Regions from separate parts of the Rhizobium sophoriradicis genome, predicted to be linked through region 3. Evidence: predicted binding sites of a transcription regulator. Region 3 holds the regulator's gene; each other region holds the start of a gene.
What was found. The regulator PhoB, encoded in region 3, activates phosphate uptake and scavenging genes when phosphate is short. The targets are predictions, from matches to a motif close to TGTCATNNANCTGTCAT.
Positions count from the first base shown of each region.

Region 1: the regulator PhoB is predicted to act here: its motif matches at 3,051-3,067, upstream of phnF (phosphonate metabolism transcriptional regulator PhnF).
Region 2: the regulator PhoB is predicted to act here: its motif matches at 1,670-1,686, upstream of N2597_RS13495 (BtaA family protein).
Region 4: the regulator PhoB is predicted to act here: its motif matches at 2,138-2,154, upstream of N2597_RS10440 (UDP-2,3-diacylglucosamine diphosphatase).

Region 1 covers NZ_CP104152.1:4,330,094-4,334,486, reverse strand. Annotated here, with positions in the region: gene N2597_RS21120 (ABC transporter ATP-binding protein) at 1-737, shown strand, start outside; gene dapB (4-hydroxy-tetrahydrodipicolinate reductase) at 754-1,578, shown strand; gene N2597_RS21110 (2,3-bisphosphoglycerate-dependent phosphoglycerate mutase) at 1,600-2,235, shown strand; gene phnF (phosphonate metabolism transcriptional regulator PhnF) at 2,282-3,019, opposite strand; gene phnG (phosphonate C-P lyase system protein PhnG) at 3,138-3,614, shown strand; gene phnH (phosphonate C-P lyase system protein PhnH) at 3,614-4,222, shown strand; gene N2597_RS21090 (carbon-phosphorus lyase complex subunit) at 4,227-4,393, shown strand, end outside.
Region 2 covers NZ_CP104152.1:2,704,019-2,708,411, reverse strand. Annotated here, with positions in the region: gene N2597_RS13500 (class I SAM-dependent methyltransferase) at 1-384, opposite strand, end outside; gene N2597_RS13495 (BtaA family protein) at 381-1,625, opposite strand; gene N2597_RS13490 (serine hydrolase domain-containing protein) at 1,821-3,242, shown strand; gene N2597_RS13485 (transglycosylase SLT domain-containing protein) at 3,279-4,229, opposite strand; gene N2597_RS13480 (LysE family translocator) at 4,345-4,393, opposite strand, start outside.
Region 3 covers NZ_CP104152.1:160,981-165,373, forward strand. Annotated here, with positions in the region: gene pstB (phosphate ABC transporter ATP-binding protein PstB) at 1-353, shown strand, start outside; gene phoU (phosphate signaling complex protein PhoU) at 398-1,111, shown strand; gene phoB (phosphate regulon transcriptional regulator PhoB) at 1,248-1,931, shown strand; gene N2597_RS00805 (GcrA family cell cycle regulator) at 2,170-2,703, opposite strand; gene N2597_RS00810 (aspartate aminotransferase family protein) at 3,129-4,328, shown strand; gene argF (ornithine carbamoyltransferase) at 4,366-4,393, shown strand, end outside.
Region 4 covers NZ_CP104152.1:2,078,720-2,083,112, forward strand. Annotated here, with positions in the region: gene N2597_RS10435 (MFS transporter) at 1-1,088, opposite strand, end outside; gene N2597_RS10440 (UDP-2,3-diacylglucosamine diphosphatase) at 1,267-2,076, opposite strand; gene N2597_RS10445 (histidine phosphatase family protein) at 2,300-3,049, shown strand; gene N2597_RS10450 (FAD-binding oxidoreductase) at 3,174-4,393, opposite strand, start outside.

The DNA of each region.
Region 1 (4,393 bases), 330 kb from region 3:
GGATCGAATTCCGCAACGTTTCCTTCGGCTACGGCAATGACAGCGTGCTGAGCGGCGTCAGCTTCATCGCCGAGGGCGGCGCGACCACAGCGCTGGTTGGGCCCTCGGGGGCCGGCAAATCCACGGTCATCAACCTCATTCCGCGCTTTTACGACCCACGCGAAGGCGAGATCCTGATCGACGGGCAGGACATCGCCCACATCACCAAGAAGTCGCTGCGCCAGCAGCTCGCCTACGTCTCGCAGCAGCCTTATCTGTTCGAGGGCACGATCCGCGACAACATCCGCTATGGCCGGCCGGAAGCGACCGACGCTGAGGTGGAGGAGGCTGCCAGGCTTGCCTATGCGCATGACTTCATCTCAGCCCAGCCGCAGGGTTACGATACGCCGGTCGGCGAAAACGGCGTGACGCTTTCGGGCGGCCAGCGCCAGCGGCTTTCGATCGCGCGGGCTCTGGTGCGCAATGCGCCCATCCTGCTTCTCGACGAAGCGACGTCGGCGCTCGACACCGAATCCGAAGCCGCCGTGCAGAAGGCGCTCGACGAGGCGATGACCGGCCGCACCGTCGTCGTCATCGCCCACCGGCTCTCGACCGTGGTGCGCGCCGACAAGATCGTCGTCATGCAGCAGGGCCGGGTCGTCGAGGAAGGCAATCACGAGACGCTTGCGAAGGTCAGCGACGGTCTTTACGCTCGCCTCAACAATCTGCAGAGGCCTTCGGCCTCCGATACATACTGAGCTACGAGAGACCGAAATGAGCGATGCTGCGATGAAACTGGTGGTGGTCGGCGCGGCAGGGCGCATGGGACAGACGCTGATCCGGCTCATCCATTCCATCGAGGGCGCGACTTTGCATGCCGCCGTCGAACGCCCCGGTTCGCCCTTTATCGGCAAGGATGCCGGCGAAATTGCCGGCCTCGGCCCGACCGGCGTCATCATCGGCGACGATCCGCTGCAGGCCTTCCTGCACGCCGAAGGCGTGCTCGACTTCACTTCGCCTGCTGCAACAGTGGAATTCTCCGGCCTCGCCGCCCAAGCCCGCATCGTCCATGTCGTCGGCACGACCGGCTGTTCGGAAGCAGACAATGCCAGGATCGCCGCCGCCGCCCGCCACGCCCGCATCGTCAAATCGGGCAATATGAGCCTTGGCGTCAACCTGCTCAGCGTGATGGCGCAGCAGGCAGCCCGCGCGCTCGACGATGATGACTGGGACATTGAAATCCTGGAAATGCACCACAAGCACAAGGTGGATGCGCCTTCCGGCACCGCCCTTCTCCTCGGCGAAGCCGCGGCCAAGGGCCGCAATATCGATCTTGCCTCGAAATCGGTCAGGGTGCGAGACGGCCATACCGGCGCCCGTGAGGCCGGCACGATCGGCTTTGCGACGCTGCGCGGCGGTTCCGTCATCGGCGAGCATTCCGTGCTTTTCGCCGGAGAAGGCGAAATCGTCACCCTGTCGCACAGTGCGGCAGACCGCTCGATCTTCGCGCGCGGCGCTATCAAGGCGGCTCTCTGGGCGCGCGACAAGAAACCGGGTCTCTATTCCATGCTCGACGTGCTCGGGCTTTCTTCCCAATAACGACATTTCGGAGACATATTCATGAGCGGAACCCTCGTCCTCGTTCGCCACGGCCAGAGCGACTGGAATCTGAAGAATCTCTTCACCGGCTGGAAGGATCCCGATTTGACCGAGCTCGGCATCCAGGAAGCCAATGCCGGCGGCGCCGCACTCGCCGAATACGGGATCAAATTCGACGTCGCCTATACCTCGGCGCTGGTGCGCGCCCAACACACGCTGAAGCTCATCCTCGACAAGGTCGGCCAGCCAGACCTGCAGACGATCCGCGACCAGGCGCTGAACGAGCGCGACTACGGCGACCTTTCCGGGCTCAACAAGGACGATGCCCGCGCCAAATGGGGCGAGGAGCAGGTGCATATCTGGCGCCGCTCCTATGACGTTCCGCCTCCCGGCGGCGAAAGCCTGCGCGATACCGGCGCCCGCGTCTGGCCCTATTATCTCACCGACATCCTGCCCCGGGTGCTGCGCGGCGAGAAAGTGCTGGTCGCCGCGCACGGCAATTCGCTGCGTTCGCTCGTCATGGTGCTGGACAAGCTGACCAAGGAAGGCGTGCTTGCCCTCAACCTCGCGACCGGCGTTCCCATGGTCTACAAGCTGAAGGCGGATTCGACCGTGGCGTCGAAGGAAGTGCTCGGCGACATGTCCGGCGCGCATTAAAGCCCGGTCGTGACGTGCCGGCCGTAAGCGGCCGGCACGTCGCATCTCAATTTTCGATCGTGAACTGCACCCGGTCGGCCGCGAAACGGCTGATCGAATATTGCACCGGCACGCCGTCGAGATCAGTGTTCATCGCCTTGGCGATCAAAAGGATCGCGCCGGGTGTGAGTTCGAGATCGGCCATATCGGCTGCACTCGCATGGGCGGCCGTCACCTCGGTCGTCGCGCGGACATAGTCCGACACGCCGAGTTCGGCGAAGCCCTTGGTGATCGATTCGTGTTTACGATAGGCTTGCCCGATCCCGGCGAAACGCTTGGCGGGAAACCAGCTGGTCGCCTTCGAAACCGGCCGCTTGTCGGCATGGCGTAATGTTTCCAGCCGGATCACCCGTTCCCCCTGCTTCAGCCCCAGCCAGCGGGCGACTTCGGCACTCGCTTCCTCCTCGGCCTCATCGAGCAGAAGGCCACGCATCTCGCGCGCCTGGTCGCCGATGCCTGACGTGAAGCGGGTGCGTCGGGTGATCGGGAAATTCAGCCGCTCCTTGCGCTCGATCAGCGTGCCGCGGCCTTGTACCGCGCGCACGATGCCTTCCTGCGCCAAAGCCGCCAAAGCGCTGCGGACCGTATGCCGGTTGACGCCGAATTGCAGCGCCAGGACAGTTTCCGGCGGCACCATTCCGGTTTCGTCATAGGCGCCGCCGCTGATCGCTTCGCGGATCCGATCGGCGATCTGGCGCCAGAGCGCCACACCGGTCTGCCTTTGCACCTGCTTCAATCCCGCCATTCCGCCCAGCCCTGCCATTTCATCCTGACGACGTCACACGCTTGTCACGACATCGATTTAGGATTAGGCATAGCTTGTATGGTTGTCTATATCAATAGACATTTTAAGGGAAGCGGCGATGATATCAGCGGATAGGAAAAACGCTGCGTCACAGACGGCATCCGGGCGCAAGCGCGCCGCCGATCTGCTGGCGCGGGCGGAACGCAGCGAACTCTCGGCGGCCTGGATTGCGTTGCCGCAAAAGCCTGCGGCGCATCCGGTGCGCGGACCGGAGACCGGGCTGGTGATGGTGCGCGGACGTATCGGCGGCGGCGGCGCTCCCTTCAATCTTGGCGAGGTGACGGTAACGCGCGCGACGGTCCGGCTCGACTCCGGTTCGGTCGGCCATGCGCAGGCGCTCGGCACCGACCACGAGAAGGCGCGGCTTGCGGCGATCTTCGATGCGCTCTGGCAGGAGGAAGCGACGAAGGATTTCGTCGAACGGGCGCTGCTTTTGCCGATCACTGAGCGAATCGCTGCTGCCGAACGCCGCAAGGCCGACGAGACGGCGGCGACCCGCGTCGACTTCTTCACCATGGTGCGGGGAGACAACTGATGGGTTTCAAGACGGAAGCCTTGACCGGCGGCTTTGCCGAGCCGGTCTTCCATGCCCAGGGCGTCTTCAAGCTGCTGATGGACGGCATGGCCCGTCCCGGTACGATTGAGACCGTTCAGCCCGACGTCGCGCCGCCTGTGCCGCTCGGCGTTGCCGCCGGCGCGATCGCGCTGACGCTTTGCGATCACGATACGCCGGTCTGGCTTTCCCAGGGGCTGGCGAAATCCGCCGTGCCGGATTGGCTCGGCTTCCACGCCGGCGCGCCGCTGACCACGGAGAAGGCCGAGGCACGCTTCGCCTTCACAGAAGCCGATGCCGCGCTCTGCCCCTTCGGCCTCTTCGCCTCAGGCACGCAGGAATATCCCGACCGCTCGACGACGCTCATCATCGAACTTTCCGACCTCGAGGGTGGGCGCCGGCTGGCACTGATCGGACCCGGCATCCAGAGCGTGACCGAGATCGCTCCTGTCGGCCTGCCGGAGACCTTTCTGCGGCTCTGGGCCGAGAACCGCGCGCTCTTCCCGCGGGGCATCGACATCGTGCTGACCTCGGGCGAGCGCTTCCTCTGCCTGCCGCGCACCACCAAGATCACAGCAACGGAAATCTGAGCTCATGTATGTTGCCGTCAAGGGTGGCGAGGCCGCCATCGCCCATGCCCACCGCCTGCTTGCCGACCGCCGCCGCGGCGACCGTTCGCTGCCGGCGATCGGCATCGACCAGATCGTCGCGCAGCTGGCACTCGCCGTCGACCGTGTCATGGCCGAGGCCTCGCTTTTCGA
Region 2 (4,393 bases), 2.0 Mb from region 3:
GATCAGGATGCGGTCAAAACCGCCGACGCCGAATTCTCGCGGCGTAAAGGCGGTGGCGTCGGCGACGCGGAATTCCGGGATCGTCGCCTTGGTGGCGAAGGTCTTACGGGCTGAAATCAGCATTTCCTGGGAAATGTCTAGGCCGAAGAGCTTGGCGGTCGGGAAATGCCTGTGGGCGAAGGCCATGTTGCGACCGGTGCCGCAGCCGACTTCAAGCAGGGTGCCACCCTCGGGCACGTCGAGATTGCGGATGGTGCTGTCGCGGCCGAGAAGGTAATATTTGCGCGTCAGGTCGTAGATATGGCGCTGGTAACGGTACATGCCATCCATCAGGCTGGCATGTTCCTCGCTCATTCCCGCCGTCTCGGTGCGGACCTTGCTCACGCCTTCTTCCCGTAGATGTGGAAACCGCCATAGATCGCCGAGCGATCGAGCGCCGTCAGCTCCCGCGACTTGTCTTCGAAATAGTCCCACTGGTCGCGGATCGACGAAGACAGGCGGCCTTCGATGATGCTCTTTTCGGCGGCGGTGCGGAAGATCACGCGGGCGCCGTCGCGCGCCGTGCGGGTGATTTCCCGCCAAACGTCGTTCAGCTGTTCATCCGTCATCCAGTCCTGCGCGTCGAGCAGGATGTAGCGGTCGCGCGAGGCGGCGGGCTCGCGGGCCAGAAGCTCGGTGAAGCTCGCGTGGTGGACGTTGACGCGGTCGACATTGGCGCGGATCACCTCATAGTGCTCGGGCTTCAGATAGGTCGGCAGCGGACCTTCCTCTTCAGTGCCGTAGCGGCGGCCGAAGGCCTGCCAGGCGAAATAGTTGTCGCGCATCGGGAAATGACAGGCGAGCTTTTCCAGGCGGTGCTTCAGCACCGGCGCGATCGAATGATCGGCAGCAAGGCTTGCGAGCTCGTCATATTGCTGCGGCGGAATGCCGAGGCCGAAGAGCGAGCTCTTGCGGCCGGTGATCCAGCGAACAACCGGCTTTTCGAAAAGCGGCGCGATCTGCTCGTCGAAGAACTGGCGCTGTTCGCGGACCGAGCGGGTCTTGGTCATTTCGCGCAGCTTGACGCCATGCAGGCGGGCAAGAAGGTGAGCTGCACCGATGAAGCGGCCGAGCAGGCCGGTTTCATAGATGTTGCGGTCGAAGACGGTGACGCGGCGGCGGCCGAACTTGCGGCCGTTCCAGTAGCTGCGGGTCGCCTCGTCGAGCCTGGCGGCAAGATGCCGGTCGTAGGCGCGGCTGTTCGACTTCTCGTTCGGCATCGCCAGGAAGCGGACGAGATCGGCGTGACCGGGCAGGTGCTTGAAGGCGGCAAGCTTCAGGCGGTTCAGCGCGATGTGGTGCGGGTTGAGATCGACGACGTCGATCGATGCCGGCGCCTTGGAGAGATAGGCGAGCATGTTACAGCCGCCGGAGCCGATGGTGACGATGCGGTGGTTGGGCTTCAGCTCCATCGCCTGCATGTCGAGATCCGGATCTTCCCAGATCTGCGGGTAGACGAGGCCGGAGAAGAGAAGGCCGAAGAGACGCTCGGAAAAACCTTCCTTCGAAAAAGCCTTGTGGCGGAGAAGGGCGTCCTTGAGTTTCCGGTTCTTGCGGAAGCCGGCATCCGGTGCAAATTCTGACATGAGTCTGTCACCTTTTTAGCGTTCAGGGCGTGTAGCGCGCCACTGCTACAGTTTGATGACGTGGACTGTGGGCCGGCGCCGCGCAAAATGTTCTCATCCTCCTGGGAAAGTGATCAAGGCGACGGATCTTCTTCGCGCCGCCCCCTTTCCGCCGCACGCAATTCCTGCTTCTCTCCGCGCATTCGGAGGAATGCCATGCGATTTGTCCTGCGTGCCCTTAAGGCGCTTGCTCTCCTTCTCGTTCTCATCGTCGTTGCCGGCGCCGCCTGGCTCTTTGCTTGGCCGCCGGAGCTTTTGCGCGTCGGCGACGGCTATGCCGCCAAGATCGTCTGCTCCAATGTCTTCATTGCCGGCCGCAACGCCGAAGACGTGCTGGAGGACGACGTGCAGGCGCCGGGAAACCCGCTGCTGCGGCTGGTGCGCGTTAGCGTCGACCGCGACAACGGCCGGGTAACGGCGCGCTTCATGGGGCTCTTTGCATCAAGTTATGCGCTCTATCGCGGCGGGCTCGGCTGCACCAGCGTGCCGGACGGCGATTTCGAGGCGGCGGCGAATGCCGCGCCCTTCGGTCCGCCTGCCAAGATGGAGACGAGCGATGCGTTATGGCCGCAGGGAGAGAGCGTCGGCCATGCGGACGCGAAGATCGCCGCGGTGCTGGCCGATGCCCGACTTGCCGGCCCGGCCATGCGGGCGATCGTGGTGGTGCGCGACGGCCGTATCGTCGCCGAGGCCTATGGTCCCGGATTTTCGTCGAGGGCGCCGCTGATCGGCTGGTCGATGACGAAGACGGTGAACGCGGCCATCCTCGGCCGGCTGATGCTCGACGGCAAGATCTCCTTCGACGACGATCACCTGATGGCGCAGTGGAAGGACGATCAGCGTGCCAGGATCAAGGTTTCCGACCTGCTCGGAATGGAGAGCGGCCTTGCCTTCAATGAGGATTATGGCAGCGTCGCCGATGTGACGCGCATGCTCTATCTCGATCCCGACATGGTATCGCTGCCGGCCAATGCGCCGATGGAGGCGGCACCCGGCCAGCGCTTCCGCTATTCGAGCGGCACGGCTGTGCTCTTGTCACGCATCTGGATGGACAGGGTCGGCAATGCGCAGGCAGCTTTTTCCTATCCGCATGACGCGCTCTTCTCGCCCCTCGGCATGACCAGCGCCGTCTTCGAGCTCGACGCGCGCGGCACCTTTACCGGAAGCTCCTACCTCTATGCGACTGCGCATGACTGGGCGCGTTTCGGACAGTTCCTGCTGCAGGATGGCGTGTGGAACGGCCGGCGGCTGTTGCCGGAGGGGTTCGTTGGCGCCATGCGCACGCCGACGGCAGCGTCGAACGGCCGGTATACGCAGGGCCAGGCGTGGCTCGCCCCCAGTGGCCGCAGCGCTGCATTCGGGCTGCCGGAGGATACGTTCTGGCTGACGGGGCATGATGGGCAGAGCATGGCGATCGTGCCGTCCGCCAATCTCGTCGTCGTCCGGCTCGGCCTGACGCCTAGCTGGCTCGGTTATCAGCCGCAGACGCTTCTCAAGGCAGTCCTGGCGGCGTCGCCGCAATCGGGAGTGCCGCAACAGCAGGCCGGATCAGAGCGGCAGGTCCAGACGCAGCCATAGGCGGTAGCATCGAAGCCGTTTCTGTTGTGGTGGTGGTCAGTAATTGCCTTGGGCGATGTCGTTCATGCCCTTGCGCTTGGCGTCATAATAATAGCCTCGCGCATAGAGGCGGACGGCATCATCTTCCTTGTTGTCGGAGACGAGCCACGCGCCACGCAGATATTTCGCGGCATATTTGATATTGGTCTCGGCATCGAAGAGACCGCCCGGCGCGCCGTCATAGCCCATCGATTTGGCAGTGTTGTATTTGATCTGCATGAGACCGAAATAGCCGCGCTTGTTGTAAGCCTTCGGATTATAGCGGCTCTCGCGATGGACGATGCGGTGGAGCAGCGTCTCGGGAATTTCGTAGACTTTCGAATATTTCTGGATGAGCTTGGTGACGAAGCTCTTTTCGACAGTCGGCGCATCGTCCTTGTCGTCGTCGCTGAACATTGGCGGAGCCGTCGGCGGATCGATCGGCCCGGATTCGTCGAAGCCGTAATCCATGCTGGAACGCGGGGTTGTGTCGACTGCCGCGAGTGCTGCAAGCGCATTGTTCTGCGGCGTCGCGGCAAAGGCAAGCTGCGTCGCCGGCTGTGCCGGGGTCACCGGACGCGGCGTCGGCACGACGGATTGGATCGCCGTCATCTCGGGCGTCAGCGGGATCTGCGCATAGGCTGCCGGCTGTATGCCTGCCTGCATGGTGAGATCAGCGGTCTGAGACGCCGTAACCGTCGGCATCGCCGTTGCGGTCAGCGCGGGGGATGTCTGCGTTTGCGGAAGCATGGCGCCGGCGACCGCCTGGCCAGCTGCGCCCTCGGCCGTCGGGATCGCGGCCAGCGTTGCCTCTTCGCCGGGCTTGGGTGTCGGCACCACTATCTGAGCGGCTGTCAATTCGGCCTGAGAGGTGTATTCGACGCTGGTGCAGCCGGTCATCACGCCGCAGCAGAGCACCGTAGAAACGACAAGACTGCGTTTCAGGCCGGACAATCCGATCGCTACCATTCCGTCACTTTCGTGAAATCGCGCCGCCCCGGCAGCGTTATAAAAGTTACTAAAAAGCTTAAATCCGATGACCCCATTAACCTATTCGTTGCATTCCGGCAACCACGGAATGTTTCTACGCTGCAATACGGCGATAGCCGGCCGTTACGGCGCCTGCAGCGATC
Region 3 (4,393 bases):
ACGAGGTCAAGGACCGTGTGCACGAGTCCGGCACCGGCCTCTCCGGCGGTCAGCAGCAGCGCCTGTGCATCGCGCGTGCCGTCGCCGTCAGTCCTGAAGTCATCCTGATGGACGAGCCCTGCTCGGCGCTCGACCCGATCGCCACCGCCAAGGTCGAGGAATTGATCCACGAGCTGCGCGAGAACTATACGATCGTCATCGTCACCCACTCGATGCAGCAGGCGGCGCGCGTGTCGCAGCGCACCGCCATGTTCCACCTCGGCAACCTTGTCGAGGAGAACGACACCGACAAGATGTTCACCAACCCGGACGATCCACGCACCCAGGACTACATCATGGGTCGCTTCGGCTGATTGCGGCAATCCGAAGCCTTCCCGTTATTCGAGGACAAAGCCCCATGGCATCAACACATATTTATTCTGCCTATGATGATGATCTGAAGTTCCTGTCCAGGCGGATTTCCGAAATGGGCGGCCTGGCCGAGCAGATGGTCGCCGAATCCGTTCGCGCCCTGGTCAACGGCGACACCGCGCTGGCGCAGAAGGTCATTTCCGACGACGTGATCCTCGATCACACCGAACGCGAAATCGGCGACAAGGCGATCGTCACCATCGCCCGTCGTCAGCCGATGGCCTCGGACCTGCGCGAAATCATGGGTTCGATCCGCATCGCCGCCGATCTCGAACGTGTCGGCGACCTCGGCAAGAACACCGCCAAGCGCGTCATCGCCGTGCAGAGCACCGGCGTTCCGCGCAAGCTCGCCCGCGGTCTTGAGCACCTGTCCGAGCTGGCCCTTGTCCAGCTCAAGGAAGTGCTCGACGTCTATACGACGCGCGCCGCCGACAAGGCGACCGCCATTCGCGAGCGCGACAACGAGATCGACGCGATGTACACCTCGCTGTTCCGCGAACTCCTGACCTATATGATGGAAGATCCGCGCAACATCACCAGCTGCACGCATCTTCTCTTCTGCGCCAAGAACATCGAGCGCATCGGCGATCACGCCACCAATATCGCTGAAACGATCTACTACATGGCGACCGGCGCTCAGCCGGAAGGCGACCGTCCGAAGGACGACAGCGCCAACACCGTCGGTGCCGCCACGGAATAACCGTGCCGGACCCAGCCTATTGCGTGCGCGCCCGTCCGGGCGCGCAAAGAGGTTGCAGCCAATTTTTGATTTTGCGCGGGATCCCTTGCTTAAATCACCCCCGGTTTAAGGATCGTGCGCGAGGAGACGGACACGCATGATCCCGAGAGTAGCAGTTGTTGAAGACGAAGAGGCCCTCAGCGTGCTTCTCCGCTATAATCTCGAAGCGGAAGGCTTCGAAGTCGATACCATCCTGCGCGGCGACGAGGCCGAAATCAGGCTTCAGGAGCGAACGCCCGATCTTCTCATCCTCGACTGGATGTTGCCCGGCGTCTCCGGTATCGAACTCTGCCGGCGCCTGCGCATGCGGCCGGAAACCGAACGGCTGCCGATCATCATGCTGACGGCGCGCGGCGAGGAGAGCGAGCGCGTCCGCGGGCTGTCCACCGGCGCCGACGATTATGTCGTCAAACCGTTCTCGACCCCCGAGCTCGTCGCCCGCGTCAAGGCGATGCTGCGCCGCGCCCGCCCGGAGGTGCTGTCCTCGGTGCTGAAATGCGGCGATATCGAGCTCGACCGCGAAACTCACCGCGTCCATCGCAAGAGCCGCGAAGTCCGCCTCGGCCCGACCGAATTCCGCCTCTTGGAATTCCTGATGTCGTCGCCGGGCCGCGTCTTCTCCCGCTCGCAACTGCTCGACGGCGTCTGGGGCCACGATATCTATGTCGACGAACGCACCGTCGACGTCCATGTCGGCCGCCTGCGCAAGGCGTTGAACTTCTCCAACATGCAGGACGTCATCCGCACCGTCCGCGGCGCCGGTTATTCGATGGAAGCCTGAGGGGTTTCTGACAAAGTCGAGCAAGCTCCGCCCCTCACCCTAGCCCTCTCCCCGTAAACGGGGCGAGGGGACGTGCCCCACGAGAGCTTGGTGAGAAACCGAGAGGGTGCGGCATATCCCTTCGCCCCGCAGGCGGGGAGAAGGTGCCGGCAGGCGGATGAGGGGCAGCCACACCCAACACACTCAAACAAAAAACGGGCCTTCCAGCCCGTTTTTGCATCTCAACAATGTCGCCCGCTCAGCTGACCCGCGCTGCCGCCCGGCGGCGTTCGTTGACCGGCTGATAGGCGAGCTTCTGGTGATAGCTGCAATAGGGTGAATTGTCCGGGGATTCGCAGCCGCAGAAGTGGAAGTCGTCCTTCAGAGGATCGCCGACCGGCCATTTGCAGGTGCGTTCGGTCAGCTCCGTCAGGCCGAGGCGGCGGGAAATCGGCACGACCACGTTGCCTTTCGGCACGTATTCCATTTCCTCGATCGTTTCGATCTCGATCTCTTCCTTCAGCATCGTTGCGCCCTGCTGCCGGGTCACGGTGCGGGTGGTGATCCGGGAGGCGTAGTTCGGCGCGCGCGGCGCAGATGTCTGGCGCTTCGGCGTGCGCGCCGCAGTGGCAGTGCCGCCCGCCTTGGCGCGGCCGGGAAGGCTCAGCCGGTGCACCTTGCCGATAACGGCGTTTCGGCTCACGCCGCCAAGTTGTGCCGCGATCTGGCTGGCGCTCAGCCCTTCGGACCACAGCTTCTTGAGTTTCTCGACCCGCTCGTCTGTCCAGTTCATGCCCTGTCTCCACCTTTTGCGTTGGTGATGGCAGAATCCCTCACCGTTGTCCCGGAAGCCTCCGAAACAAGAAACGCTTGATCAATTTTGGTGACTAGTTCCGCCGCATGCAGTCTAGTAATTGAACTTTAACCTAGTGTGAGGCTGACTCCGTGACAAGAGTCGCGGGAATCCGGATGAATCGAATTCGTAGTTTTCCCCAACTTGCTGCCCCTGCGTGTCATTTCTGCAATAATGCCTGTTGAAGGCTGAAAATGCCGCTGTACAAGCTTGCTGCATGCGCTAAGGGCGCAGTTTTGTTGACATTGCAGCGCGAAAAGGAAATAGTACCGATCGCCGCCGAAAGGCGGCATTTTTGATTTTTCGGGCCCAGTTTTCTTAGCCGGAGTCCGTGCTTGACAACACACTGATCGGGAGACCGCGCCATGGCCGAAGCCGCGCCGCTTTATGACACCTATTCTCGTGCCCCGCTGCGGTTCGAGCGAGGCGAGGGCGTATGGCTGATCACCGAAAGCGGCGAGCGTTATCTCGATTTCGGCGCCGGCGTCGCCGTCACCTCGGTCGGCCACGGCAATCCGCATGTGGTCGCCGCCTTGAAGGAGCAGGCCGACAAGGTCTGGCACCTCTCCAACATCTATGAGATCCCCGGCCAGGAGCGCTTGGCCAAACGGCTGACGGACGCCACCTTTGCCGACAAGGTGTTCTTCACCAATTCCGGTGCCGAGGCGCTCGAATGCGCGATCAAGACGGCGCGCCGCTATCAGTTTTCCAAGGGCCATCCCGAGCGCTTCCATATCATCACCTTCGAAGGCGCCTTCCATGGGCGCACGCTTGCGACGATCGCCGCCGGCGGCCAGGAGAAATATCTCGAAGGCTTCGGCCCCAAGACGCCGGGCTTCGATCAGGTGCCGTTCGGCGACATCGAAGCGGTACGCGCCGCGATCACCGATGCGACGGCGGCAATCCTCATAGAGCCGGTGCAGGGCGAGGGCGGCGTGCGCCCCGCCACGGCTGAGTTCATGAAGGCGCTGCGCCGGATCTGCGACGAGAAAGGCCTGCTGCTGATCCTTGACGAGGTCCAGACCGGGGTTGGCCGCACCGGCAAGCTCTTCGCCCATGAGTGGTCGGGCATCACACCCGACATCATGGCTGTCGCCAAGGGCATCGGCGGCGGTTTCCCGCTCGGCGCCTGCCTTGCCACTGCTGAGGCCGCCTCCGGCATGAAGGCCGGCACCCATGGTTCGACCTATGGCGGCAATCCGCTGGCCATGGCCGTCGGCGGCGCCGTGCTCGACGTCATCCTCGCCGACGGCTTCCTGGAACATGTGCGCGACGTCGCCTTGGTCTTCCGTCAGGGGCTGGCCTCGCTGAAGGACCGTTATCCCGATGTGATCGAGGATATCAGGGGCGAGGGCCTGCTGCTCGGCGTCAAGGCGGCCGTACCCTCGGCCGAGCTGCTGCAGGCGATCCGCGCGGCGCATCTGCTCGGTGTGCCGGCAGGTGACAACGTCATCCGCCTTCTTCCGCCGCTCGTCGTCACCGCCGAGGAAGCCCGCGAGGGTCTCGCCCGCCTCGAGAGCGCCGCCGAGAGCATCCGCGCCTCCAAGGTCAAGAAGACGGCTTGAAGGGATTGCCGCCTTCGGGCGCACGACAGGTAAGAACATGGCTCCTAAACATTTCCTCGATCTTT
Region 4 (4,393 bases), 1.9 Mb from region 3:
TAGAGATAACCGGACGCCAGGGTCATCAGCGCCATCGCCATGCCGACATAGAAGAAATAGGCGCCTTGCGCCGATGATTCCTGCGTTTCCTGTACCGTCGCCACGATCCGCCGCTGCACGCCGGTATGTACGAAGGCATAGGTGAAGCCGTGGAAACATTGCAGCAGGAAGAAACCGGCAAAGCCCGTGTTCATGGGAAAGAGGATCCAGCGGCAGACGCTGACGGCGCAGCCGAAGCGGATCAGCGTCCATGCATCGAAGCGCCGGTTTAGACGCTTCGAAAGAAAGAACACCGTCACCTCCGAGGCAACGCCGGCGCTCCAGAGCAGGCCTATTTCGGTGCCGGAAAAGCCGAGCTGATGCCAGTAGATCGACGAAAAAGTGTTGAGCACCGCATGGCTCGACTGCTGGATGGCCACGCCGATCAGAAGCAGCAGCAGATGCGGCTCGCGCAGGCCGCTGCCGGTGGCCGCCGGAATGTTTATCGGCTGGCCGCGCCGCCGCGTCGGCCCGATGCGCGGACAGAAGATCGCCATGACGATCGTCATGGTAAAGCCGAACACCATGACGATGAGCACCATCCCGCCGCCCCAGCGGCTGACCAACTGCCCCCCGACCAGCGTCGAGGCGATGAAGGCGATCGAACCCCATACGCGCATCGACCCGTAATCGAGCCCCCAGCGGCGCACGCCCGAGATGACGATCGATTCGACGACCGGCAGATACGGCGCGAAGGTGGCGCCCTGCAGCGCATAGACGATCGTCACCGGCCAGAAACTTGTCGTCCAGTAAAGCGCGATCGCCGTCAGCAGCGACAGGCCACCCGACCACAGCAGCACATCGGCGCGTTCCTTCAAGCGGTCGGCGATCATGGCGACGATGGGCGCCACCAGCACCCGGACCACCATCGGTATGGCAAGGATGATGCCGATCTCATGGTCGCTGAAACTGTGGGTCGCGAGCCAGACGGGGAAGAACGGCAGAACGATGCCGTTGACCAGCAACGGCGCACAATAGGAAAGCGCGCTGAGCAGCCGGAAGCGCGGCGGCGCTCCCTCACTCGTCGGGGAATGGTGAACGGGAATCATGGGGGGACCTGAAGGAAACTGACGTTGTCCTACCACGGCCACCCCGGATGCGACTATTGCGAGAAATAGCCCTGCTGAAACGTTTTAGAAAATAAATAGGGCCTATCGCCTGACGGTACCGGCTAAATTCCTGGAAAGTACCGGCGCGGGCGCGCCGGCACGAAATAATCAGCCGAAATCAGGCAGCCTGGGGTGCCAGCTCCGCCTCTTCGCGCTCGACCGCGGTCAGCGCCGGCACTGTGCTGGCGAGCGCCCGCCAGGTGATCAATTCAAACGTGCCGTCCTCGTGCTCGGCGACCGCCGTGCAGCTTTCGACCCAATCGCCGGTATTGATGTAGCGGATGCCGTCCATGTCCTGAATGATCGCGTGGTGGATATGACCGCAGATCACCCCGTCGGCACCGCTCTTGCGCGCCTCTTCGGCGACGACGCGCTCGAATTCCCCGATGAAATTGACGGCATGCTTGACCTGCAGCTTGGCCCAGGCCGAGAAAGACCAGTAGGGCATACCGAGGCGGCGGCGCACGGCGGCCAGCAGGATGTTGATGCGGATCGCCGTATCGTAGGCCCAGTCGCCGAGATAGGCGAGCAGGCGGGCATTGCGAACGACGACGTCGAACTCGTCGCCATGCAGGATCAGGTATTTCTTGCCGTCGGCGCCGTCATGCATCATCCGCTCGACGACCTCGATGCCTCCGAAATGCATGCCCGGAAAATCGCGCAGGAACTCGTCGTGATTGCCGGGGATATAGACGACGCGCGTGCCCTTGCGTGCCTTGCGCAAGAGCTTCTGGACGACATCGTTGCAGACCTGCGGCCAATACCAGCTGCGCTTCAGGCGCCAGCCATCGACGATGTCGCCGACGAGCACGATCGTATCGGCTTCGTGGTAGCGCAGGAAGTCCAGGAGGAAATCAGCCTTCGCGGCCTTCGAGCCGAGATGCACATCGGAAATGAAGAGCGTGCGGAAATGTCTGGGTTCCATCATGTCTATCACGAGCTACGGCTCATGCCCCATCTTTCATATAGCCTTCCAAAACCAGACTCGTGTTTCAGGAAGATGACAGACTGGGGAAAAGGCCTGCACCGCTGGTTATCCCAACGGCAATAAGTCAATCGTCGGGGCAGGAATCGCCTTCCTGCAATGTTGCCCCGCGCATCGCTCGCGTTCATGATGCGGCGATTCACGTCCGACAATGCGGGGACGGCTGATGCGCCTTTTTCTCGTTCGCCACGGCGAATCCCTCGGCAACATCGATGAACGGGCCTATCGGCAGTTCGGCGACCACAGCGTGCCACTGACGCAATGGGGCTACCGGCAGGCTTTGGAGGCCGGCTGCGTGATCACATCCTATCTGCGGGGATTGCCCGACAGCGGATTTCAGAAGCTACGCATCTGGTACTCGCCGTTTCTTAGAACACGACAGAGCAAAGACGCTTTGCTCGATGCCCTTCCGGAAGATTTCGTCGGCGATGTCAGGGAAGATTATCTGCTGCGCGAGCAGGATTTCGGCCTCTTTACCGAAATCTACGACCATTCCGAGAGAAAACAGAAATTTCCCGAGGAATTCGAAAAATGGGCGCGTCTGCGCAGCAATAGCGGCAAGTTCTATGCGCGTCCACCCGATGGCGAGAGCCGGGCGGACGTCGCTCAACGGGTGCGGCTCTTCCTCCAGACGGTGATGCGCGACGGCGAGAACGACGACCATAACATCGCCATTGTCGGCCATGGCGTCACCAATCGGGCGGTCGAAATGAACTTCCTGCACCACCCTGTCGAATGGTTCGAGCGCTCCGACAATCCCGGAAATGCCGACATCACGCTGATCGAGGGCACGCGCTCGCAAGGCTATGCGTCGATCCTGCTGCACCGGGCGGCCGACCGGCTGCCTGGACATGAAGGCGATCTGCGCGATGCCCATGGCGCCGACGTGACGATCACGCCAAGGCCTGGTGGCTAGTCATCTGAGTGGAAAGAGAGGCTCGGATCCATTTCATCATTCCGATGTCTGCTCCAGCTGGCGCGCACAACTAGTCCCTCCCCCCGTGTGGGGAAGGGTTTTGACAGTCGCCTGACCGCACCAATCAGGCTACCCGCACAGCCGCCAGCGGTTTCACATTCTGGTTCATGCGGAACAGGTTGTTCGGATCATAGCGCAGCTTGATTTCAGCGAGACGCGCATAATTGGCGCCATAAGCCATCTCGACCCGATCCGTCTCATCCTCCGGCATGAAGTTGATATAGGCCGTACCCACAGCATGCGGCTTGGTTGCCTCGAAGAGTTCGCGCGCCCAGCCGATGCAGCTTGCATCCATTCCGGTTTCCCGCCAGCGCGCATGCACATTCATGACGAAATGCGAGCTGCGCTGCGGAAATGCCGTGGCTTCGGTAGGAATACGCCCGGCGGCCCCACCGACATGGCCGATGAATATTTCGCATTCCGGCCCTGGCAGCTTGCGCACGGCTTTCAGCAGCATGTCGATCGCCGCATCCGAGAGGGATGCGAAATCCTGGCTCTTCCAGTAATTGCGCGCGCCGGGTGTCAGAAGCGGATCGAATGCCTGCTGCCAGCCGGTAAACGGGACCGGACCGACGACATCGGCAATCGGATTGCCGATCGCCCGCAATCTGGCCGTCGCCTTTTCCCCCGCCGTTATATCTCCGCAATAGCACATGGCGAGGACCACGATCTCCTTACCGTGCCATTCGGCCGGCAGGAAAGGCAGCGGCGGCGCCTGGCGCATCACCACCCAGCAGGTCAGTTCATCGGGTGCCGCGTCCAGCGCCTGCCGATACTCCCGCAGCACCTTCTCCGCATCAGCGAAGGGATGCACGACCAGCCCCGCAAGAACCTCGGAATGCAGCGGGTTGAGCTGGAATTCGAAGGAGGTGACGACGCCAAAATTGCCGCCGCCGCCACGCAGCGCCCAGAAGAGATCCGGCCTTTCCCTTTCGCTCGCTTTGACCAGTTCGCCGTCGGCCGTCACCACATCCACCGAAACCAGATTATCGAGGGTCAGCCCGAATTTCCGTGTCAGCCAGCCGAAACCGCCGCCGAGCGTCAGGCCGGCGATGCCGGTCGTCGAATTGATGCCTGTCGGCAGCACCAGCCCGAAGGCCAACGTTTCCTTGTCGACGTCGCCAAGCGTGGCGCCCGGCTCGACCCTGGCGCGGCGTATCTCGGGATCGACCCGGACCGACTTCATCGTCGACAGATCGATGACGATGCCTCCTTCGCACATGGCGTTGCCGGCAATGCCATGGCCGCCGCTGCGCACCGAAACGAGCAGATTGTTGTCGCGGG